DNA from 3 places in the Pantoea sp. E2023-21 genome. Region 3 is predicted to be linked to each of the others. Evidence: predicted binding sites of a transcription regulator. Region 3 holds the regulator's gene; each other region holds the start of a gene.
The links. Region 3 encodes Fur, which represses iron uptake genes when iron is present. Its sites were predicted from a motif close to ATAATAATGAGAACNACTATCAA; they were not measured.
Positions count from the first base shown of each region.

Region 1 (8,166 bases), on a different replicon from region 3:
CGAAAGCGGATGCAAACCGCCCAGCTTACGTGCTCTACACCTCGGGATCGACCGGCAAACCAAAAGGCGTGGTGGTGAATCAACACGCCATCGTCAACCGCCTGCGCTGGATGCAGGCCAGCTACCCGCTGCGCGCCGACGACGTGGTGTTGCAGAAGACGCCATGCAGCTTCGATGTCTCGGTATGGGAGTTCTTCTGGCCGCTGATGGCCGGTGCGCAGCTGATGATGGCCCCACCGGAGGCGCATCGCGATCCGCAGGCGCTGTGGCAGCTGATTGACGACTACCGCGTCACGACCCTGCACTTCGTGCCATCCATGCTGGCGGCTTTTGTCGGTCATCTATCCGCGCAAACCGAGCGGGCTTGCCCAACGTTGCGCCGCGTGTTCTGCAGCGGTGAAGCGCTGGCGTGCGACCTGGCGCGCAGCTATCAGGATGTGATCGCCGCGCCGCTGCACAACCTCTACGGCCCCACCGAAGCCGCCGTCGATGTCACCTGGCAACCGGCCAGCGGCAGCGCGCTGGAAGGCCTCAACGGGCTGGGCGTGCCGATTGGTCGTCCGGTGTGGAACACCCAGTTGCACATCCTCGATAGTCTGCTGCGACCGGTGCCGGTTGGCGTGCCGGGCGATCTCTATCTCAGCGGCGTGCAGTTGGCCGATGGCTATTTGCATCGCGCTGACCTCACTGCGCAGCGCTTTGTCGCCGCGCCGTTTGCCGAAGGCGAGCGCATGTATCGCACCGGCGATATCGCCAGCTGGCGCGCTGACGGTGCGGTGGAGTATCTCGGCCGCAGCGACGACCAACTGAAGATGCGCGGGCAGCGTATTGAGCCCGGCGAGATCGAACAGGCTTTAGTGGCGCTACCGGGCGTTGCACAGGCGGTGGTGGCGGCTCGCACCTTGACGCAGCAGTCAACGCCGGGCGTCGATAACCGTCAGCTGCTGGGCTGGCTGGTGGCCAAAGCAGGTGTCACGCTGGATATCGAAACGGTGAAGCAGCAGCTGAGCGAACGTCTGCCGGCACATATGCAGCCGGTTAGCTATCTGCTGCTCGATGATCTGCCGCTCAGCGCCAACGGGAAACTGGATCGCAAAGCGCTGCCGATGCCGCAGCTCAGTGCGCGCAGCGGCCGCCTGCCGGACAGCGCCAACGAACGTTTGCTGGCGGATCTGTTCCAGCAGTTGCTCGGTTGCGACAGCGTATTTGCCGATGACGATTTCTTCGCGCTCGGTGGTCATTCGCTGCTGGCGATGCGTCTGGCAGCGGAACTGCGTCGGCGTAAAGTGCCGCCGCTCAGCGTTGGCCAGATCATTGCCGCGCGCAGCGTGGAGAAACTGGCGGCGCTGCTTGACGGCGGTGCGAACAATGAAAGCGGTGGCAACGGCGAACTGCTGCCGCTGCGCGCCGGTCACGGCCCAACACTGTTCTGTATCCATCCGGCATCCGGTTTCGCCTGGCAGTACAGCGCCCTGCTGCACTATCTCGACGGCGATTTCCCGATTGTCGGCCTGCAATCGCCGCGTCCCAACGGCGTGATTGCCGCGTGTCATAGCGTTGAGGCGATGTGTGACCACCATCTGCAGGCGATTCGCCAGCAGCAGCCGAGCGGTCCTTATTTCCTGCTGGGCTATTCACTCGGCGGCACGCTGGCACACGGGATTGCGGCACGTTTGCAGGCGCAGGGTGAAACGGTGGCATTTCTTGGCCTGCTGGATACCTATCCGGCAGAAGGTCAGGATTGGCGCACGCCAGATGCCGACGAGGCGGAACAGGAAGTGGCGCGCGAGCAGGCCGAATTTATGGCCGCCACTGAAGATGAGCGCGATCCGCTGCTGCGTGAAGAGAAGGCGGTGATGTTTAGCACCATCGTCGCCAACTACAAAGACGCCGTCGCGCGCCTCGCCGAAGCACGTACCCCGCGTTATGCCGGCAAAGCCACACTGTTCATGGCCGAGAGAACGCTGCCGCAGGGTATGGATGTGCGCGCCAGTTGGGCACCGTTTGTTGATGAATTAACGATTTTCCCGCTGGACTGTGAACACGCCGATATTCTCTCGGCCGATTCGCTGAAGGTGCTGGGTCCGTTGATCAATCGTTTGTTTACCGAGATCAAATAAAGCACTCATCGTAGCGGCGCAATTCATTGCGCGCCGTTAAAACCGCGCGATAAATCGCGCCGCTACGGGTGATGCAAAGATGATTCACTGTTGGAGACTTATGGCTAAGCCCTCGATATTTTTAGATTTTAGTTTGCTGAAAAACAACGCGTCGTTCCGCGCGATATTCTGTGCGCGCATGCTATCGGTGTTCGCCCTTGGCATGTTGGCGGTTGGCGTGCCGGTGCAGATTCAGGCGATGACCGGATCCACGCTGCAAGTCGGCGTGGCGGTAATGCTCGACGGCATCGGCATGTTCATCGGACTGCTGCTCGGCGGTGTGCTGGCCGATCGCTACGATCGCCGCACGTTGATCCTGTTCGCGCGCGGCACCTGCGGCATCGGCTTTGTGTTGCTCAGCCTCAACGCCTTTAGCCCGGCGCCTTCGTTGCTGGCGCTCTACTTCCTCGCCTTCTGGGATGGCTTCTTTGGCGCACTCGGTATGACCGCGCTGATGGCAGTGATCCCGCTGATTGTCGGACGTGAGCATCTGGCAGAAGCCGGTGCGCTCAGCATGCTAACGGTGCGCCTCGGCGCGATTTTATCCCCCGCGCTCGGCGGCATGATCATCGTTGCTGCGGGTGTCGGTTGGGCATTTGCGGTCGCCGCTATCGGCACGCTGGCTACGCTGATTCCGCTGGTGCGCTTACCGGCGATGAAACCCGACCAGCAGGAACCCGAGCATCCGCTGCGCGCGCTGGCGAGCGGCATTCAGTTTGTCTGCCAGCATAAAGTGGTCGGTGCGGTGGTGCTGGTCGGTTTGCTACTCAGCATGGTCGGCGCGGTGCGTATTCTGTTCCCGGCGCTGGCGTTAACGTTTCACGCCGATGCATCCGCATTGGGATTGATGTACTCGGCGGTACCGCTGGGGGCAATGATCGGTGCCTTTACCAGCGGATGGGTGCGGCAGTTAGCGCGTCCCGGATTGGTGCTGATTGGCTGTGCGCTGCTGGCGTTTACCTGCATCGCCTCACTTGGCCTTTACAACCATCTGCTGCCCGCGCTGCTGGCGCTGGTGTGTTACGGCTATAGCAACGCCATTGCCTCGCTGCTGCAGTTTATGCTGACGCAGCATCACACGCCGGATGCGCTGCTGGGACGCGTCAACAGTCTTGGCAACGCACAGGATGTGACCGGCGATTCGGTTGGTGCATTGGGATTAGGAGCGCTGGCACGGGCGCTGGCACCGCTGAGCAGCGTGCTGTGGTTTGGTGGATTGGCAGCAGGATTATTGCTGCTGCTGTCGCTGGCGGCGCGCGGCCTGCGCACGGCGCGTCTCAGTGAACAACCTGACGCGCCGCAGCCCGCCACCGCAGAGGCTTAACGAGTAAACTGCCGCTCGATGCTGCTCAGCATGTTGCTGGCGCTGTAGTAATCGAGGCGAAAGGTGTCATTACCTACGGCAAAGATGTGGTGCTGCTGCACCGCAGGCAGATGGGCGAGGAACGGATTCTTCGCCACTTGCGGCACGGTTTTTTCATCGGCGGCAAACAACAAGAGTGTGTTGCCGGTGATGCCATCGGCCATGTTTTCCCCATTCAGCTGAATAATGTCATTGCGTTTACCCATGCTGGTGCTGCCTTGAAAACTGGCGGGCGGCGCGGCCAGCGTGAAGCCCAAATCCTGCAACAACGCGCCCTGCGCTGATGCTGGCGTCCACAAATTCATTCCGCGTCCATCTTCGTAATAGACCAGCGCAGAGGTCGGCTGCGGCGGCAGCGTGATGGTATGACGCACCGCTGCCACCCGTTGGTCGAACGCTGCAATCACCTTTTGGGCATCGGCTTCATGGCCGGTAATCTCACCCAGTTGCAAGGCCAATGCCTGCCAGCGCTTATCGCCGTAGTCGATCACTAACACCGGTGCGATGGTTTGCAGTTGATCGTAAAGACGCAGCGCCGAATCCCCGCCGGTGGCGGCCATCACGATCAAATCTGGCGCTTCAGCGGCAATCGCTTCAGCGTTCGGCTGCGATATATAGAGCGATTTCACCTGACGCGCTTTGGCCACCGCGCTCCATTGGGTGAAAAAGCCCTGCGCATCCGACACGCTGCTGCTGCGACTGGTGGCGCCGGAAGCGACCAGCGGCGCGTTAATCGCCAGCAAGGTGCCACTCAAGGTGACGCTGGTGGAGACAATGCGCTGCGGCGGCTGTTGCAGCGTGAAAGGGCCTTTCGGTGTGGCGAGGGTGCGCGGCCAGCTAGCGTTGGCTTGTGTCGTAGTGCAGATGAAAAATAGGGTAAGCAGCAGAGTAAACGCGGGGAAACGCATCAGGTTATCCATGACTTGATTATTGAGAATAAATATCATTATCAAAAATAAGTGTGGGTGCAAGGGATATTAGCAGGTCGCCATGAATGACGACCCTACGAATGTGTAGGGTGCGCATTCATGCGCACCGGGAGGAGATTACTGAAGGGAATAACGCCCCAGCGGCGCCACAGTTTTAATCACGCCATTGGCTTTCATATATTCGCCAAACGCCTGGTAGCGCGCCTTATCAAACTCCGCGCTGTGCGCGGCGAAGTACGGCAGCGTCGCCTGCCACGCCTGGTGATTGAGCGGCGTGTTCAGCTCGGGATAGTGCTTGATAAACGCCTGCCACGCGTCCTGCGGATGCGCACGCAGCCACACCACACCAGCATCCAGTCCACGTAAAAACGCGGGAATACGCTTATCCTGTGCAGCGGTTTTTTGGTTCGCCAGAATGATCAGCTCGTCATAGGCGGGCACGCCGTAATCTTCCGGCTTGAATACCGTTGGCGTAGCACCTTTGTCTTTCAGATCCAGCAGCTCATAGTTGCGGAATATCGTCATCGCGCCATCAATCTTGTGCGTCAGCAACGCAGAGGTGCCATCCATATTCAGGTTGATGAACTTCACCGAGTCAGCATCGACGCCCTGCGATTTCAGCATATTGCGGATCGCCACATCTTCGGTGCCCGGCACCGCATAGCCGATGGTTTTGCCGGCGAAATCCTTGAGGGTGTGGATATCGCTCGACACGGTGGTCAGCGTATTCAGCGGCTGATTGATCAACGTCCCGACACGAATCACCGGCACCTCTTTTTCCACCAGCGTATAGAGCTGCGGCTGGTAGCTTATGGCGAGGTCGACTTTGCCCGCCGCCAGTAGCAGCGGAACGGAAGCTGAATCGGCGGGCGCGATCATCTCCACATCCAGCCCCTCTTTCTTAAACGCGCCGCTGTATTGAGCAGCGAAAATCGCCGCGTGGTTCGGGTTAATAAACCAGTCGAGCAGCAGGCGAACTTTCTCCGCAGCCTGGACGTTAGCGGTCGCCAGCAGCAGCAACGCGGTCAATGCGATTCGTAGAGTGTTCAAGGTGTGTCCTTATGTGGTTTGCCAGAGGATTTTCTTGCGAATCAGCGCCACGCTGCCCGAAAGCAGCAGCGCCAGAATCAGTAACAGCAGCAGCGCCGCGAAGCTGGTGGCGGTTTCCAGCCGCGCGTTGGATTGCATCATCAGGTAGCCGAGTCCTTCGCTGGCGCCGACCCATTCGCCAATCACCACCCCAATGGGTGCCAGCACCACCGCCATCTGCAGGCCGGAGAAAAATTGCGGTAACGCGGCGGGCCAGCGCACGCGCCAGAAGATACGAAAGCGCGAGTGCGTGGTGGTTTGCGCCAGCTCCAGCCAGCCGCCCGGCGTGCGGCACAGTCCATCGAACAGCGATAAGCACAGCGGGAAAAAGAGAATTAATGCGGCTACCACCACTTTTGATGCGATGCCAAAGCCGAGCCACAGCACCAGCAGTGGTGCCAGGGCAAACACCGGAATCGCCTGGCTGGCGGTGACCAGCGGAAACAGCACGCGGCGCAGCAGCGGGCTGGCCGCCATCAGCACCGCCAGCGTGACGCCTGCGCCGACCCCCAGCAGCAGCGCCAGCACAATTTCCGCCAGCGTATAGAGCGTGTGATGCCACAGCAGTTGGCGATGCAGCCACAGCGCTTCGAGCACCGCCTGTGGCGCGGGCAGCAGGAAAGTGGGTACGCCGCTGTGACGTGCCAGCAACCAACCACCTAGCAGCACCACGATCAGATAGATCGCGCTAAACAGTGTTTTCATGTGTATTCAATCGTGTGAAGAGTTGAGCCTGCGCCTGCAGCACCGCGGGATGGTCAAACGGACGCGGCACATCACCGGTGGGAACCGGCCAGCTTTCGATGTTCAGCGGCTGGCCTTGCAGCAGCAGAATATCATCGGCCATGCGGCACGCTTCCAGCGGATCGTGGGTGACCAGCAGCACGGTTTTGCCGCGCAGTAAATTGGCGGTCAGGGTTTGCAAACTGAGTTTGGTCATCACATCCAGCGTGGCGAAGGGTTCATCCATCAGCACCACTTCGCGCTGCGCATAGAGCGTGCGTGCCAGCGCTACGCGTTGCCGCATGCCGCCGGAGAGTTGATGCGGCGGCGCATGCGCCACGTCGCTGAGTTTCACCTGCTCCAGCAACGCCAGCGCACGCGCGCAATCCGGCTTTTCGCCGCTCAGCCTTGCCGACAGCATCACGTTGTCCAGCACCGTTAGCCACGGATAAAGCAGATCCTGCTGGCCCATCCACGCCACATTGCCGGTGAAGCCCTGCACCGCGCCCTGCTGCGGCTTGAGTAAACCGGCGACCAGCCGCAGTAGCGTACTTTTGCCGATGCCGCTGCGTCCCAGCATGACGGTGGTCTTGCCGCCGCGCAGTTGCAGATTCAGCTGCTGGCACAGCGGCTTATCGCCCCAGCTAAAGCTGACATCGTTGAAAAGAATGTCCTGATTCATGGGCGATTGGCCGCCAGAATCGCAAGCTGGTGAAATCCGCGCTGCGCCAGCGTGGTCGCGGCCTGCGCGGCGCGAATGCCGCTGGCGCACACCAGTACGATGCGCTGCTGCGTGGGCGGCCGCCACGCCGCGATCTCCTGCGGCAAAATGCGCTCAACACGCTCTGCCACGCTGATCGGTGCTTCTTCACAGCTGCGCAGTTCGACAATGCAGTCGTCGGCGGCCAGCAGTGGCAGATCGATAAACGGCACCGTATGTTCCGGCTCTTCCGCGCCATCAAAGCGGAACTGGCGGAAGTGCCAGTTCACGAAGTCGCAATTCACCAGACAACCGAGCGGCGATGGCGGCAACTGCAGCAGCACGCTGAGCGCCATCTGCGCCTGCATCGCGCCGAGCGTCGCGACTGCCGGGCCCATCACCCCCGCGGTATTACAGTTCGCAGCCGATGATGGCAAGCGCGGGAACACCGCGCGATAGCTCGGCGATCCGCCACAGAATCCGCCGACGTAACCTTGCCGACCCAGCACCGAGGCGCTGATCAGCGGAATGCCTGCCAGCAGGCAAGCATCGGAAAGTTGGTAAGTCACGGCAAAATTATCTGCCGCGTCGATCACCAGATCGCATCCCACCAGTGCCTGCTGCACATTGCTGGCGCTTAGCGACTGCTGCAGCGCCTCGACCTGCACTTCTGGATTGCGCTGCTGCAAAGCCTGCTGCGCCCGCAGCACTTTGGGCTGGTCGATATCCTGCAGAGTAAAGAGTGTTTGCCGATGCAGGTTATGCAGCGCCACGATATCGTCGTCATACAGACGAATATGACCGACACCCGCGCCCACCAGCTGCGGCAACAGCGTGGCGCTTAATCCACCCGCGCCCGCCACCAGCACGCGCGCGTTTAGCAGCCTCTGTTGCCCTGCCTCACCGATTTCCGGCAGCATCATCTGACGTTGATAACGTTGCATATTTAGCGGCCTCAACTTAAGTTGGCCAGGCCAAAGATCGGCGTGGACGCGCTCGCCATATCACGCTTCTCCATCAATCCGGCGCGGCGTGCGGCCTGTCCGGCTTCAATCGCCAGGCGGAAGGCGTTGGCCATGCCGATCGGGTCGCCCGCTTTGGCGACGGCGGTATTGAGCAGGATGCCATCGAAACCCATTTCCATCGCCTGCGCGGCCTGCGACGGCGCGCCAATTCCCGCATCAATAATCAGCGGAACATCGC
Region 1 covers NZ_CP195345.1:71,588-79,753, reverse strand. The annotation lists gene ACRQ84_RS19405 (amino acid adenylation domain-containing protein) at 1-2,120, shown strand, start outside; gene entS (enterobactin transporter EntS) at 2,221-3,483, shown strand; gene fepB (Fe2+-enterobactin ABC transporter substrate-binding protein) at 3,480-4,442, opposite strand; gene ACRQ84_RS19390 (ABC transporter substrate-binding protein) at 4,569-5,501, opposite strand; gene ACRQ84_RS19385 (ABC transporter permease) at 5,511-6,245, opposite strand; gene ACRQ84_RS19380 (ABC transporter ATP-binding protein) at 6,229-6,945, opposite strand; gene ACRQ84_RS19375 (HesA/MoeB/ThiF family protein) at 6,942-7,907, opposite strand; gene ACRQ84_RS19370 (thiazole synthase) at 7,919-8,166, opposite strand, start outside.
Region 1: the regulator Fur is predicted to act here: its motif matches at 4,453-4,475, upstream of fepB (Fe2+-enterobactin ABC transporter substrate-binding protein).

Region 2 (8,166 bases), 650 kb from region 3:
TGGACTTTATCTGATTGTTTTACTGGTGCGGGAGGCGCGACGCCAATGACTGATATCCCTTCACGTCTGCGCGGCGATGGCCTGACGCTGGGCTACGACAAAAAGGTGGTGGCAGAGAATCTGTCGGTGGCGATTCCGCAAGGTGAGCTGACGGTGATTATCGGTCCTAACGCCTGCGGAAAATCGACGCTGCTGCGCACGCTGAGTCGCCTGCATACGCCGCTGAAAGGTGAGGTATTGCTGGATGGTGCGGCGATTGCCGGCTATCCCACTAAAGAGGTGGCGCGGCGTCTGGGTCTGCTGCCGCAAAGTTCCAACGCGCCGGCGGGCATTAGCGTCACCGAGTTGGTGGCGCGCGGACGTTATCCACATCAGGCGTTATTTGGGCGCTGGCGTGCGGAAGATGAAGCGGCGGTACAGAGCGCGATGCGAGCCACCGGCGTGGCCGATTTGGCTCAACAATCGGTGGATACCTTATCGGGCGGGCAGCGTCAGCGCGTGTGGATTGCCATGGTGCTGGCGCAGGAAACGCCGCTGCTGCTGCTGGATGAACCCACCACCTGGCTGGACATCACCCATCAGATTGAGCTGCTGGAGCTGATGCAGGAGCTGAATCAACAGCATGGACGCACGCTGGTGGTGGTGCTGCACGATCTCAATCACGCCTGTCGCTATGCCACGCATTTGATCGCGATGCGTTACGGGAAGATTGTCGCCGAAGGGAAGCCGTCGGAGATCGTGACGCCCGCGTTGATCGAGCAGGTGTATGGCTTGCGCTGCGTGATTGTGGAAGATCCGGTGGCACATACGCCGATGATTGTGCCGTTGGGGCGCGGAGGATAATCAAGATTGCGCGATAAATCGCGCCGCTACGAATATGTTCATTATTCCGTAGCGGCGCAATTTATTGCGCTTATTGCAATATATCCCTGAGCAGCGGTCCAATCTGCTCAAACATCTGTGGTGAAATGATCTCGACGTGGGCGCAATCCATCGGCCACACCTGCAGTTCGCCCACATACGGCGCCCAGGCGCGACGTGCATCCTGGCCTGGCTGCTGCGTCTGTTCAGCGAGGAACAGCGTGGCACGACCGTTGAAACGGGCGCTGCGTGCCGTTGCCAGCAGACGCACCGAACTGGCGTAGTTGGCCTCAATGGTGTCGAACATCGCGCGCATCTCTTCGCCGGCTTGATGGCGCTGCGCGGCGATAAACTGCTCGCGTTCACGGTTCACTTCTTCCAACACCGCGGGATCCAGCATATTCTCGCCGCGTTTCTCATCCCAGTTCTGCGTTTCTGGTGGCCAGGTATCCAGCAAGCCGAGGAACGCCACTTTTTCACCCGCCGCTTCCAGCCGCGCCGCAATACCTTGTGCCAGCGTGCCGCCCAGCGAATAGCCAAGGAAATAATAAGGTCCGTGCGGTTGCACCTCGCGCAGGGTTTGCAGATGGGCATCGCAGACTTCATCCAGATGCGCGCTTTGATTCAGCGGGCTGTTGGGATCGGGCGACTGAATGCCCATCAACGACCACGACTTATCGAGATAACGTTGCAGGATGCTGAACTGCCAGGCAAAACCGGAAGCGGGATGGAAGCAGAACAGTGTCGGGCCGTTGCTCTGACGCAGCGGCAGCACCGCTTCGAAGCCAGCCTGCTGATGTGATTGTGCATTACTGAGCAGCGTGGCCAGCTTCTCTACCGTCGAGGCCACCATAATCTGCCCCACCGAGACCGGCTGTTGCAGCTCACGACGCAGTTGCGCTGCCAGGCGCATCGCCAGCAGCGAATGACCGCCGAGGGCAAAAAAGTCATCCTGCGCGCTGATTGCCTCACGCGCCAGCAGCTTACAGAAGGCGTTTGCCAGGTTAGTTTCCAGTCCAGCATGCGGCGCGCGGCCTGTGCTCACGCCAGCGGATTCGGGTAGCGGTAACGCTTTGCGATCCAGCTTGCCATTGCTGCTGAGTGGGAAGGCGTCGAGTTGCACAATCGCCACCGGCACCATATGCGCCGGCAAGCGCTGCGCCAGCGCCTGACGTAATGCTTCACCATTAACCGGCTGCTCAGCAATCACATAACCGACCAGCTGACGCGCATCACCTTGCGCCGCTGCAGCGCCAAGCACTACCGCGTGTGTGACCGCTTGTTCAATACCCGGCTGCGCGCTGAGTACATGATCGATTTCATTCAGTTCGATGCGCTGACCGCGAATCTTCAACTGATCGTCGCTGCGGCCGAGATATTCCACTGCACCGTTATCCAGCCAGCGCGCCACGTCGCCGGTAAGATACATGCGCTCGCCGGAACTGAAAGGATCGGCGATAAAGCGGCTAGCCGTCAGGTCAGGACGCCCCAGATAACCCTGCGCCAGCTGTACGCCGGTTAAGTAGAGATCGCCCGCCACGCCCGGCGGCACCGGTTGCATGCGGGCATCGAGGATGCGCAGGCCGGTATTCCACACCGGGAAGCCAATCGGCACGCTGGCACCTTCGACGGCGGCCAATGCCGCACCAAACGCCGGATACCAGCTGACATCCACCGCGGCCTCAGTTGGGCCATACAGATTGTGCAGTGGCACTTGCGTCAGTTTTTCCCACTCGCGCGACAAATCGGTCGGCAGCGCTTCACCGCTGCAGAACACGTTACGCAGGCTGGCGCAGCAGGCAATCGCCGGTTGATCATTAAGGGCCGCGACAAAGGCCGCCAGCATTGAGGGTACGAAATGCGTGGTGGTGACTTTGTAGCGGGCAAACAGCTGCTGCAGCGCCTCGGGATCGCGGTGGGCCTCTGGCGGTGCCATCACCAACTGCGCGCCAACCAGCAGCGGCCAGAAGAATTCCCACACTGAAACGTCGAAGCTGCTCGGGGTTTTCTGCAACACCACGTCATCGGCTTGCAGCGGGTAGCGATCCTGCATCCATAACAGGCGATTGACGATGGCTTCATGCCCCACCAGCACGCCTTTGGGGCGACCGGTCGAACCCGAGGTGTAAATAATGTAGGCCGCATCCTGCGGCGTCGGCGTGCTGGCCGGTGGCGGCGCATCGAGGTTGCGATAAAGCGCATCAAAATGCAGCTGATTAACCGGCGCGATGGCGCTAAAGCGTGCGCTGAGCGCTGCGCAGGTGATCAGCGTTGTCGGCGCGGCATCGTCCAGCATCAGCTGCAATCGCTCGTCTGGATAACCGGTATCAAGCGGCAGATACGCCGCGCCGAGCGAAACAATCGCCTGCAGCGCCAGTGACAGCTGTACGCAGCGCGGCAGCGCCACCGCAACGATATCGCCGCGCTGCACGCCGGCGGCGCTGAGATCGGCTGCCAGCGCAAACACCTGTTGCTGCATCTCCCGATAGCTCAGCTGGTGCTGCGCATCAGCCAGCGCCGGTGCATCGGGCGTGCATGTCGCCTGCTGCGCTAACAGGGAAGCGAGCGTTTCTGCCGGCAGCGGATAGGCGGTGTGGTTGATCGCGGCAATCTGCGCGTGCTCATCGGCAGTGAGCAGATCGAGTTCACTACACGGACGTTGCGGCTGTTCAGCCAGTTGATTCAGCAGCAGAGCAAAACGGCTGGCGTGACGCTGCAAAGTTTGTGCGCTGTAGCGTTCGGCATTGGCCAGCAGCTCCAGCGTCAATTCACCGTGCTCGCTGATATAAATGGCGATTTCGAGATCGCGCACCGGCCCGGATGCCAGTTGATGCGTGATGCCTTCTACCCCGGCGAAATCGAGCTGGTAATCAAACATCTTCAGGTTGATCACTGGACCGTAAAGCGGATCGGCATCACCAAGGCGGCCCAGATCGCGCTGTACCTGTTCGGCGTCATAGCGCTGATGACGGCGCATTTTTTTCACTTCGCCTGCCAGCTGTGCGGCAAGGGCGCTAAGCGGCTGCGTCGGATCGTAATGTACCGCCATCGGCAACACGTTGATCACCGGACCGGTGGCGCACAAGGCGGCTGAGCCGATGCGACGCATAAAGATAAAACCGGCGGCAAAGTCGTTTTGCCCGCTAAGACGCGCCAGCCACAGCGCCACCAGCGCGAAGGCGAGATCGGCGGCGCTGGCGTGCGGATGCTGCTGCACCAGCGTCTGGAAGGTGCTGCGCTCCAGCGTCACGCTGTGGCGCAGCAGATCGGTGCTGGCGTGCTGTCCGGCGAGCGGCAGCGGTGAGAGCGAAGCCGGTGAGGGCAGCGCCGCGCCTTTTTCGCGCCAGAACTGACTGTCACGCGCGAAAGAGGAGGATTCGCGGTAGCGCTGATACTCTTCCACGACGTCGCTAAACGGGATAAACGGCGTTGGCTCTGCCGCCTGCTGGCGTACCGCTGCGCTGTACAGGTTAGCGATGCGGCGCGTCAGTGCGGTAAAGCTGAAACCATCCACCACCAAATGGTGATAGCGCTGATACCAGAACCAGTGTTGATCGCCGAGGCGGAATAGGCGGTGATGCCATAGCTTTGCACCGCTCAGCACGCGCAGATCGCCGTTCATATCATCGCGCATCAGCGCGCGCGCGGTCGCTGGCGCATCGGCCTCACCCCGTAAATCGACAATCTGCGGCAGGCTAAAGGATTGTGGCTGCGGCCACTGTAACGCTTCGCCTTCTACCTCGCCAAAGGCCATGTTCAGCGTGTCGGCTTCCTGCATGCCCGCGACGATCGACTGAGCCAAAAGGGCGCTGTCAATATCACCGCGCAGTTCGACAAAGTGCGCCACCGCATAGGCGTTGTGGTGCGGTGACAGCTGATCGGCAATCCAGATGCCGGGCTGTGCCGCGACTAACGGCAAGGTTTGTTGGTCGGTCATAGGCTTATTCTTCAGGGATTCGGACATGAATGCTCCGGTTTGCTCCACAGCGCTTGTAGACCACTCAGCAGGCCGCCGCGCCAACAGAGCGCGTCATGGCCGCCTTCCACCGGCAGGTAATTCACCTGATAACCGGCGGCGTTAAGCTGCTGTTGCAGTTGTTGATTAGCTTGCAGAATCAAGCCTTCGCGTTTACCCGCTTCGAGCCAGAAACGCAGCGGTTGGCGCGGCGCAAGACCGTTATCCAGCGCCTGCAGTAGCCAGCCGTGCGGATTGCCGCGTTCCGGCCACCAGAAGGAGCCGGATAAGCTGAGCGCATTGCCAAAGGTTTCCGGCCAGTGCAGCGCCGCATACACCGAAGCCAAACCGCCAAAGCTTTGTCCGGCGACGATGGTGCGATCCGCCTGCTGGCGATAAGGCGTTGAGAGCGCAATCTGCGGTAACAGTTCTTGCTGGATAGCTTGCCAAAACTGTGGGTTGCACGGCAGCTCGCGGCTGCGGTGCTCGCGGTCGATGATGTCGATAAACACATACACCGCCGGTGGTAAGGTGCCAGCGTCGGTGAGCTGCTGTAGCGGCCCGGCAATCGGCATGCTGTGCGCCCAGAATTGCCCATCAAGTAGGATGGCCAGCGGTCGCTGTGCAGGATTAGCCTCGCCGGTGGTGTAAGTCCACACGGTGCGGCTGTTGCCCAATATTGCGCTATTCCATTGCTGCTGTTGCAGTTCAATGGCTGGCGCGGTGCCTTGATCTATCGCTTGCCACACCTGTTGATTGGGCGCGTGGGGCAGATGTAGCGGCGATACGCCCATGCCGCGGCCACCGGACCAGCCACGTAAGGTGTTCAGTGGATCGGCCTGCGCGGTAGGGAATTTGTCGCGCCACCACGTGCGCAGTGAGGACATGTCGGCTTCACCGGAGAAGTCAGTGGCCTGCTCATCGGGCATCAAACAGTAACTGCCGCGCCAGTTGGCGGGCAGCGCGGTCTGCCAATACCAGACGTTGGTGCCTGCCACGCGCATCAATGATTGCGGCGGGCGGCGCTGGTGGTGATCGGTAACGCCAGTAATGTTGATCCACACGCGCTGGGTCGACGATTGTGTTTCATCGCCTTGCGGGTCACGCCAGAAGAAGGTGACCTGACATTGGCCATCGTCTGCTAACTCAATGCGGGGAATGCCTTGGGATTGTTGCGCCTGCCACCAGGCTTCACTGCCGGTTACATCATTTCGCCAGGTCATAGGGCTGCCAGTCGGTGTTTACGCGGAGATTTACATAAGCTTGATGAATAATACTATTGATAATAATTTGCATTTGCAATAGGGTGGCTGCGCTCAAAAATGAGCACGCTCGTTCCGCCTGATGCTTACCGTTCGGTAAGGTTGCGCTACGGAGGGTTTGAAGGGTCTGGAACGAGGCGCGATAGGAACAGGGATCTTCTCACCGGCGCGCCAGTTAAGCCTGTTGCGGCTTTTTCTGGCCATCCAGGAACGCAAAAAAATGAAAAAGCATTCACGGTTATCTGTAGCCATTTTAATTGAACTGGGGCTCAGCGCCTCACTGCTCTCTGGCGGCGCCTGGGCAGCGGACACTTCTTCCAGCAAAACCTCAGCCAGTTCGACCGACGCTCAATCCATTGACGGCGGTACCTTGATGGTCACCGCGCAGCAGCAGAACCTGCAAGCGCCGGGCGTCTCCACCATCACCGCCGACGAAATCAAAAAACATCCGCCCGCGCGTGATGTGTCAGAAATTATCCGTACCATGCCGGGCGTTAACCTGACCGGTAACTCCACCAGCGGCCAGCGCGGCAATAATCGCCAGATCGACATTCGTGGCATGGGCCCGGAAAACACCTTGATCATGGTGGATGGTATGCCGATCACCAGCCGCAACTCAGTGCGTCTTGGCTGGCGTGGTGAGCGTGATACGCGCGGCGATACCAATTGGGTGCCGCCGGAGATGATCGATCACATTGACGTGATTCGCGGACCCGCAGCGGTGCGTTACGGCAACGGCGCGGCGGGCGGCGTGGTGAATATCATCACCAAAAAACAGACCGATCAGCAGTGGCACGGTTCATGGAACACCTATTACAACGTGCCGGAACACAAAGCGGAAGGCGCTACCAGACGCACCAACTTCAGTCTCGAAGGGCCGTTGGGCGATGATTTCAACTTCCGTTTGTACGGCGGTTTAGCCAAAACGCAGGCAGATGCTTACGACATTAACGAAGGGCATGCGGCAGCGCGCACCGGCACCTATGCGGGCAGTTATCCATCGGGGCGTGAAGGCTCGGTCAATAAAGACATCAATGCCTTGCTAAGCTGGGCGTTTGCGCCAATGCAAACGCTGGAACTGCAGGCTGGCTTCAGCCGTCAGGGCAATCTGTATGCGGGTGATACCCAGAACACCAACACCAGCGCGCTGGTGAAAAGTCTGTATGGCGATGAAACCAACCGCTTATATCGCCAGAACGTCTCATTGAAGTGGACCGGCGCATGGGATAACGGCGTCAGCACCAATACCTACGCGCGTTATGAGAAGACGCGTAACTCACGCATTAACGAAGGTTTAGCGGGCGGCACCGAAGGCATCTTCTCCAACAGCAATTTCAACACCATTCAGCTGGATGACGTGCTGCTGCACAGCGAAGTCAGTATTCCGTTTGAACTGTTATTTAATCAAACTGCGACTCTGGGTACCGAATGGAACCAGCAGCGCATGAAAGATGGATCGTCAACCGCGCAGGCGGCGAGCTACGGTTCGGTGCCAGGCATCGACAACACCGGCCGCAGCCCTTATTCGCAGGCGGAGATTTTCTCGCTATTTGCTGAAGACAATATGGAGCTGACCGATAGCACCATGCTGACGCCAAGCCTGCGTTTTGATCATCACTCGATTGTCGGCAATAACTGGAGCCCGTCTCTCAACCTGTCGCAAGGTTTGGGGGATGATTTCACGCTGAAGATGGGCATTGGCCGCGCGTATAAAGCGCCGAGCCTGTATCAAACCAACCCGAACTATCTGCTGTACAGTAACGGTCAAGGTTGCGCGGCCAGCACTGGCGCCTGTTATCTGCAGGGTAACAGCGATCTGAAAGCGGAAAACAGCATTAACAAAGAGATTGGGCTGGAGTGGAAACATCAGGGTTATCAGGCCGGTTTGACCTGGTTCCGCAACGATTACCGCAACAAGATTGAAGCCGGTTACGCGCCTGCGAGCAAAGCCTCTAATGGCACCACGGATATTTATCAATGGGAAAACGTACCGAAAGCAGTGGTTGAAGGACTGGAAGGCACCGTCAACGTGCCGTTCTCTGACAGCGTGACGTGGAACAACAACTTCACCTATATGCTGCAGAGCAA
Region 2 covers NZ_CP195344.1:3,769,811-3,777,976, forward strand. The annotation lists gene fepG (iron-enterobactin ABC transporter permease) at 1-49, shown strand, start outside; gene ACRQ84_RS17615 (ATP-binding cassette domain-containing protein) at 46-843, shown strand; gene ACRQ84_RS17620 (enterobactin synthase subunit F) at 914-4,825, opposite strand; gene fes (enterochelin esterase) at 4,810-6,039, opposite strand; gene ACRQ84_RS17630 (TonB-dependent siderophore receptor) at 6,299-8,166, shown strand, end outside.
Region 2: the regulator Fur is predicted to act here: its motif matches at 6,090-6,112, upstream of fes (enterochelin esterase).

Region 3 (8,166 bases):
TATGCCATAAAAAAAGGCCGCTAAGCGGCCTTTTCTCTTCACTGATCTAATCAGGCGTTTTTCAGCACTTCACTAACAATCTCAACCGCTTCTTTCTCAATTTGCTGACGATGTTCAGCACCAAGGAAGCTCTCGCAGTAAATTTTGTAAGCGTCTTCAGTACCCGACGGACGTGCGGCAAACCAGCCGTTCTCCGTCATCACTTTCAGACCACCGATTGACGCACCGTTACCCGGCGCGGCAGTCAGGCGTGCGGTGATCGGATCACCTGCCAGTGTATCAGCGCTCACCATTTCTGGTGACAGCTTAGACAGCGCCGCTTTCTGTGCCGAAGTCGCCGGTGCCTGCAGACGGTTATAACTTGGCGCACCAAAGCGCTCAGCCAGCTCGTCATAATGCTGCTGCGGGTTCTTGCCGGTTACCGCCGTAATTTCTGCGGCCAGCAGGCACAGAATGATGCCGTCTTTATCGGTTGACCAGGCTGAGCCATCGAAACGCAGGAAGGATGCGCCCGCGCTCTCTTCACCGCCGAAGCCAAAGCTGCCATCGAACAGACCATCAACGAACCATTTGAAACCAACCGGTACTTCCACCAGCTTACGGCCAATGTCGTTGACAACGCGGTCAATCATTGCGCTGGAAACCAGGGTTTTACCCACAGCAACGTCTTTGCCCCACTGTGGGCGATGCTGGAAGAGGTAGTTGATCGCTACCGCCAGATAGTGGTTCGGATTCATCAGACCCGCAGGCGTGACGATACCGTGACGGTCGTAATCGGGATCGTTACCAAAGGCCAGGTCGAATTTGTCTTTATACGCCAGCAAACCGGCCATCGCGCACTCTGATGAGCAGTCCATACGCACCACGCCATCTTTATCCAGATGCATGAAACGGAAAGTTTGATCGATCGCATCGTTAACGATGGTCAGATCAAGCTGGTAATGCTCAGCGATGCGCTGCCAGTAAGCAATGCCAGAACCGCCTAACGGATCCACGCCAATTTTCAGACCCGCTTTCTGGATGGCGGCGAAGTCAATCACCTGCGCCAGACCTTCAACGTACGGCTGGATCAGATCCTGCTCAACGATGTGACCGCTCGCCCATGCCTGATCCAGCGGCAGACGTTTCACGTCTTTCAGCTCGCCTTTGATCAGCTGGTTAGCGCGATCTTCTACCACTTTGGTGACGTTGGTATCAGCCGGGCCACCGTTTGGCGGATTGTATTTGATACCACCATCTTCCGGTGGGTTGTGTGAAGGCGTGATAACGATGCCGTCCGCCTGCGCGCCGCCGCGTTTGTTGTGCTCAAGAATGGCGTTAGAGATGGCAGGCGTCGGTGTATAACCGTTGTCCTGCTGCACAATCACGTCCACGCCGTTAGCGGCCAGCACTTCCAGCACTGACAGAATCGCTGGCTCAGACAGCGCATGCGTGTCTTTACCGACGTAGCATGGACCGGTGATGCCGTTCTTTTTGCGCTCTTCAGCAATTGCCTGGGCGATCGCTAAAATGTGCTGTTCATTGAAGCTTTGGCGTCCCGCGCTGCCGCGGTGGCCTGAAGTGCCAAATTTCACCGCATGATCCGGATTCGCCACATCGGGCTTCAGGACGTAATACTGCGAGGTTAATTGTGCAACGTTAATCAAATCGCTCTGCTGGGCAGGCTGCCCAGCACGGGGGTGATTGGCCATTGGCGCTTCTCCCTGACGCTTCAGTTAAATGGTGCCGCGAACTTTCTCTGTCAGTTCCTGTGGGAACTGCATAGCCAGCATGATGTGTTCCACCATGCTGCATTTGCGACCTGTATTGGTATTCGTGATCACCCAGTACGGTGTGCCGGGAACGTGCTTAGGCTTGGTATGGGTGCCATTTTGCAGCAGCGTGTGCTCGTCGCCCGCAAAGTAGACGCGGGTACGGCCCTGCAGCGAGGCAGTAGCTTCAGCAAACGCAGCCGGATCAAGACGATAGAGCGTTGACAGTACCAACATAAAGCGGTTAACCGCCTTATTCTGCTCGGCATATTCATCGGAAAGCAGCAGTTCACGCACCGCACGAACGCGATCCTGAGGACGCGCTTCGCGGCTGGCAGATTGAGCTTCTTTCATTGATGCACCAGCGGCAGGCACAGCAGGTGCGCTCTGTCCGGCGGTGAACTTCAACATGCGGCGCAAAATATCTGAGGCGCTTTCACCAATGTGCTGCGTGTGGCTGGCAATATAACGGTAGAGTTCTTCGTCAACTTCAATCGTTTTCATCTTTTTCCGTACGATTCTGGCAAATGACAGAACCACGCATTATTGCAACGGCTTTAGCAAAATCCAGTCGTGCAAAATGTGAGCGGGTTCTAACATAAGGATTATAAAGTTAAATCCGTGGCAGCCGATAGCGTTGGCAACGTTTCCGGGCAAAAGTCGGAATATGCCCTAATGCCCACCGGCCTGACTGCTGGACAGGTGAATCCATGATAACCTAAGCCAAGGTCACAACCGTAAGAACTTTAGCCATGATTTTGAACGCCCGTCTGCAAACTGAACAATCTACCCCTGATGCCACGCCGATTCTGTTAATCCATGGTCTTTTTGGTAGCCTTGATAATCTTGGCGTGCTGGCGCGAGGTGTGCGCGATGCTCGTCCCACACTGCAGGTTGATGTGCGTAACCACGGCTTGTCCCCGCGAAGCGATGTGATGAACTATCACGCCATGGCACAGGACATTGTCGCAACGCTGGATGCACACAACATCGATCGCGCTGGCGTGATCGGCCACTCAATGGGTGGCAAAATCGCCATGGCGCTCAGCGCGATTGCGCCAGAACGCATTGAAAAAATGGTGATGATCGATATCGCGCCCGTTGATTATCAGACACGCCGCCATGACGAAATTTTTGCCGCTATTCGTGCCGTCACCGCTGCGGGCGTCACGCGTCGCAGTGAAGCCGCTGAAGTGATGCGTCAGCATATTGCTGAGGATGGCGTGATCCAGTTTATCCTTAAGTCTTTCGCTGAAGGCGAATGGCGCTTTAACGTGCCCGTGCTGTGGGATAACTACAGCACCCTATCCGGCTGGGAGGAAATTCCTGCGTGGTCGCATCCGGCACTGTTTATCCGCGGCGGCGATTCGCCTTATCTGGATAATCAGCATCGCGATGCCCTGCTGCGTCAGTTCCCGCAGGCGCATGCGCACGTGATCAACGGCGCCGGACATTGGGTGCATGCTGAGAAACCCGATGCGGTGTTACGCGCCGTTCGGCGTTTCTTTAACCTGTAAAAGCAAAAGCTTGCCGCTTGCGCTTTAGGATTGGCGTCAGGGAAGGCGCTGGAGTATGATGTCGCGCTAAAAATTTGCCACAGCGTGTTTTTCGCCGTGGTCGGGCCGATAATGTTTTAATCGCGCAGCGCCTTTCCGCCGTTCGCGCCCACTCAGTTTTACAAACCATGGCAAAAGAACAGACAGACCGCACTACGCTTGATCTCTTCGCAGACGAGCGGCGTCCTGGTCGCCCGAAAACTAGCCCGCTGACGCGTGATGAACAGTTACGCATCAACAAACGTAATCAGCTCAAGCGCGATAAAGTGCGTGGGCTGCGTCGTGTTGAGCTGAAGATGTCGAGCGAAGCGGTTGACGCGCTCAGCACGCTGGCCGATCAGCAAAATATCAGTCGCAGCGAATTGATTGAACAAATGCTGCTGGCACAGCTCAAACTGTCGTAACGCACGAAGACCGCACGCTGGAACACAAAGTCACGGCTTTACACGTTCCGCACTTTTTACCGGTCTGCTATTATTCGCATAACTGTGCAGTCAACTGACTTACATTCACAATCAGGATTTAAGAGGTTACCTAACCCATGGCAATCGTAGGCATTTTCTTCGGCAGCGATACCGGCAACACTGAAAATATTGCAAAGATGATCCAGAAACAACTGGGTAAAGATGTCGCCGAAGTGCATGACATTGCTAAGAGCACCAAAGAAGATCTCGAGGCTTTCGACATCCTGCTGCTGGGCATTCCAACCTGGTATTACGGCGAAGCGCAGTGTGACTGGGATGATTTCTTCCCGACGCTGGAAGAGATTGACTTCAATGGCAAGCTGGTAGCGTTGTTTGGTTGTGGCGATCAGGAAGATTACGCCGAGTACTTCTGTGATGCGATGGGCACCATCCGTGACATCATCGAGCCGAACGGTGCGGTGATCGTCGGTCACTGGCCAACTGAAGGCTATCATTTTGAAGCATCAAAAGGCCTGGCCGATGATAAAAACTTCCTTGGTCTGGCTATCGACGAAGATCGTCAGCCGGAATTGACCAACGAACGTGTTGAGAAGTGGGTTAAGCAGATCTTTGACGAGCTGCAGCTGAAAGAGATTATTGAAGCCTGATTCCCTGCTCTGCCCGATGTGGGCGTAATCTCACATCGGGTAACGGAATTTCCTATAAAAATAATAGCTACGGTTTTTTAACTTTTCCCCGCAAATCTGTAGAATACCCGCAATGGTCATCCGCTTATTCCTCTGGCAGTAGAATGAGGCTGAGTGAAATGGAATCCAAAACCCAAGCGTCATGAAGACGTTAGTGACATTATCCTTACAGCCTTTGGTGATTAAGGACGTTGCTTTGGTTTTCATTTCACTGCTTGAGTTCTATAATGAGACGCAAATGAGAATGCGCGTTGACCTAAACATTCAAGGCCCCTGCGCCGCAAGTGACTAGCAAAGTAACAGGACAATATCCGCATGACTGACAACAACTCCGCATTGAAGAAGGCTGGCCTGAAAGTCACGCTACCCAGACTGAAAATTCTGGAAGTGCTTCAGGGACCTGGCCCCGAGTCCCATCACGTCAGTGCGGAAGATTTGTACAAGCGCCTGATTGATATGGGCGAAGAGATTGGCCTGGCGACGGTGTATCGCGTTCTTAACCAGTTTGACGACGCGGGCATCGTAACCCGTCATAACTTTGAAGGCGGTAAATCTGTCTTCGAACTGACTCAGCAGCATCACCATGATCACTTGATTTGCCTGGATTGTGGCAAAGTTATCGAATTCAGCGATGAATCAATTGAAACGCGTCAGCGTGAAATTGCCACTCGCCATGGCATCAAACTCAGCAACCACAGCCTGTACCTCTACGGTCACTGTGCGCTGGGAGACTGCCGCGAAGACGACTCGCTCCACGATAAGTAATTGAGTGTGCTATGCAGTATAAAAAAACCGGCGCTTGAGCCGGTTTTTTTATACCTGAAATCAGGCAACGAAAGTTTCTTGCAGGTAACGCCAGCGAGGAATGGTGGTGCTGCAATCCAGTACCGCCAGTGAAATGCGGCTCTGATTGGTACCGTTCATCATCTGTAATTCACGATACTGAATCGTCACTTCCTCGCTTTGCTGCGAAATGATGGCGTGCTCACTGGTCGCAATGCGCATACCTTCACGCTGTCCCTGCAGCTGGCGAAAAAGCACTTCCATTTCGTTGAGATCCAATCTTTTGCCTTGCGGCGTCACCATTTTAAATTCGGGATGAAAGTACGACAAAAACAGGTCAATACTGTCGTCGCTACCTTCTGCCTGATTGAAAATACGTTCGATAAGCTGATGTAAAACGACCACGCTATGCTTAGCTTCCTGAGCGAGACTTGTCATTTTTTTTCCTTAGATAACCCGCGGAGCAACGTCTGAGAGCGCATAGCCTACCTGAAAAAAAGTTTTTCACACTGGCAAATGGGTTAATTATTCTAAAGTCAGAATAGTCGCAAATGAGGAATTATAGGCTTGATGAGGCGGGCAGCATAAAAGGTTGTAGCTTGCCAAATAGAGATAATAAAAAAGGGCGATTGCTCGCCCTTACATGATCATATCGCGTGATGTCAAAAACGCTTAATCGCCGATCTTTGCCCAGGTATCACGCAAGCCAACGGTGCGGTTAAACACCAGTTTGGATGGCTGTGAATACACACTATCAGCACAGAAATAACCTTCGCGTTCAAACTGGTACGCTGCCATTGGCTCGGCTACACGTAGACCTGGCTCAACGAAGCCTTGTTTAGTCTCCAGTGAGTTCGGGTTAATGGTGGTGAGGAAATCCTCAGCCGCGCCCGGATTTGGCACACTGAACAGACGATCATACAGGCGGAATTCCGCTGGCAACGCGTGAATAGCAGAAACCCAATGGATGACGCCTTTCACTTTACGGCCATCAGCTGGATCTTTGCTCAGAGTATCAACGTCGCAGGTACAGTAGATGCAGGTGATATTACCTTCATCGTCCTTCGCCACACGTTCGGCACGGATCACGTAGGCATTACGCAGACGCACTTCTTTACCCAGCACCAGACGTTTATATTGCTTGTTGGCTTCTTCACGGAAGTCAGCGCGATCGATCCACACTTCACGGCTGAATGGCACTTCACGCGTGCCCATCTCCGGTTTGTTCGGATGATTCGGCATGCTGATGATCTCTTCATGACCTGCAGGGAGGTTCTCGATTACGACCTTCAGCGGATCCATTACAGCCATGGCACGTGGCGCGTTTTCATTGAGATCGTCACGAATGCACGATTCTAATGACGCCATCTCCACGATATTGTCCTGCTTGGTTACGCCGATGCGGCGGCAGAACTCACGGATAGAAGCGGCGCTGTAACCACGACGACGCAGACCGGAAACGGTCAGCATGCGCGGATCGTCCCAGCCTTCTACAACCTTCTCGCTTACCAACTGAGTCAGTTTACGCTTCGACATCACGGCGTATTCCAGATTCAGGCGCGAGAACTCATACTGACGCGGATGCACTGGGATAGTGATGTTATCCAGCACCCAATCGTACAAGCGACGGTTATCCTGGAACTCCAGCGTGCAGAGAGAATGCGTAATGCCTTCAATCGCATCCGAAATGCAATGCGTGAAGTCGTACATCGGATAGATGCACCACTTGCTGCCGGTCTGATGGTGATCGGCAAACTTAATGCGGTACAGCACCGGATCGCGCATCACGATAAAGCTGGACGCCATATCGATTTTGGCACGCAGACAAGCTTTGCCCTCTTCGAAACCGCCATCGCGCATCTTCTGGAACAGCGCTAAGTTTTCTTCCACGCTGCGATCGCGATACGGGCTGTTTTTGCCCGGCGCCGTCAGGGAACCGCGATACTCACGAATTTCATCCGCCGACAGTTCATCAACGTATGCCAGACCTTTGTTAATCAGCTCAACCGCATAGTTGAACAATTGGTCGAAGTAGTCTGAGGAGTAACGAATGTTGCCGCTCCACTCAAAGCCCAGCCATTGCACGTCACGCTTAATGGATTCGACAAACTCCAGATCTTCTTTTACCGGATTAGTGTCATCGAAACGCAGATTGCACTCACCTTGGTAGTCTTGTGCGATACCAAAGTTCAGGCAGATAGATTTCGCATGGCCAATATGCAGATAACCATTGGGCTCAGGCGGGAAACGGGTATGCACACTGCTGTGCTTACCGCTCGCCAAATCTTCGTCGATGATCTGACGAATAAAGTTCGTTGGGCGGGCTTCAGCCTCACTCATCTCAAAATCCTCAAAAACTATAACGGGTGATTTGTACCACGAAGTAACGGAGTATGATCCACAAAGCGCAGGAGGGAAACAACCGTTTGTTGGTCGTTTTAAAACAAAAAAGGCAGGAATCGCTTCCTGCCTTCTGGCTCAATCACAAGGACTTAGCCTTTAACCTCGTACAGCGGGGTTTGGCCTGCAACCACTGAACCGGTTGCCAGTAAATTCAGACCGGCAAAATCATCGCTATTGCTGACGACAACCGGACTGATCATCGAGCGTGCGTTGGCGTTGAGGAAATCCAAATCCATTTCCAGGATTGGCTGACCTGCCGTTACCGTTGCGCCCTCTTCGACCAGACGCGTGAAGCCTTTGCCTTCCAGCGCAACCGTATCCAGTCCCATGTGCACGACAATCTCGACACCGTTTTCCGCTTCAAGGCAGAACGCATGGTTAGTATTGAAGATCTTCACCACGGTTCCGGCCGTTGGCGCGACCACGGTTTTGCCGGTTGGCTTGATAGCCAGACCATCGCCGACGGCCTTGCTGGCGAACGCTTCGTCAGGCACATTTTCTAGCGCAACAATTTCACCGGTTACTGGCGCGAGCAGCGTAGCAATTACCGCTTTTTCGCTGT
Region 3 covers NZ_CP195344.1:319,237-327,402, reverse strand. The annotation lists gene kdpE (two-component system response regulator KdpE) at 1-10, shown strand, start outside; gene pgm (phosphoglucomutase (alpha-D-glucose-1,6-bisphosphate-dependent)) at 51-1,691, opposite strand; gene seqA (replication initiation negative regulator SeqA) at 1,716-2,255, opposite strand; gene ybfF (esterase) at 2,504-3,268, shown strand; gene ybfE (LexA regulated protein) at 3,436-3,711, shown strand; gene fldA (flavodoxin FldA) at 3,849-4,379, shown strand; gene fur (ferric iron uptake transcriptional regulator) at 4,734-5,183, shown strand; gene ACRQ84_RS01555 (hypothetical protein) at 5,244-5,639, opposite strand; gene glnS (glutamine--tRNA ligase) at 5,874-7,541, opposite strand; gene nagE (N-acetylglucosamine-specific PTS transporter subunit IIBC) at 7,694-8,166, opposite strand, start outside.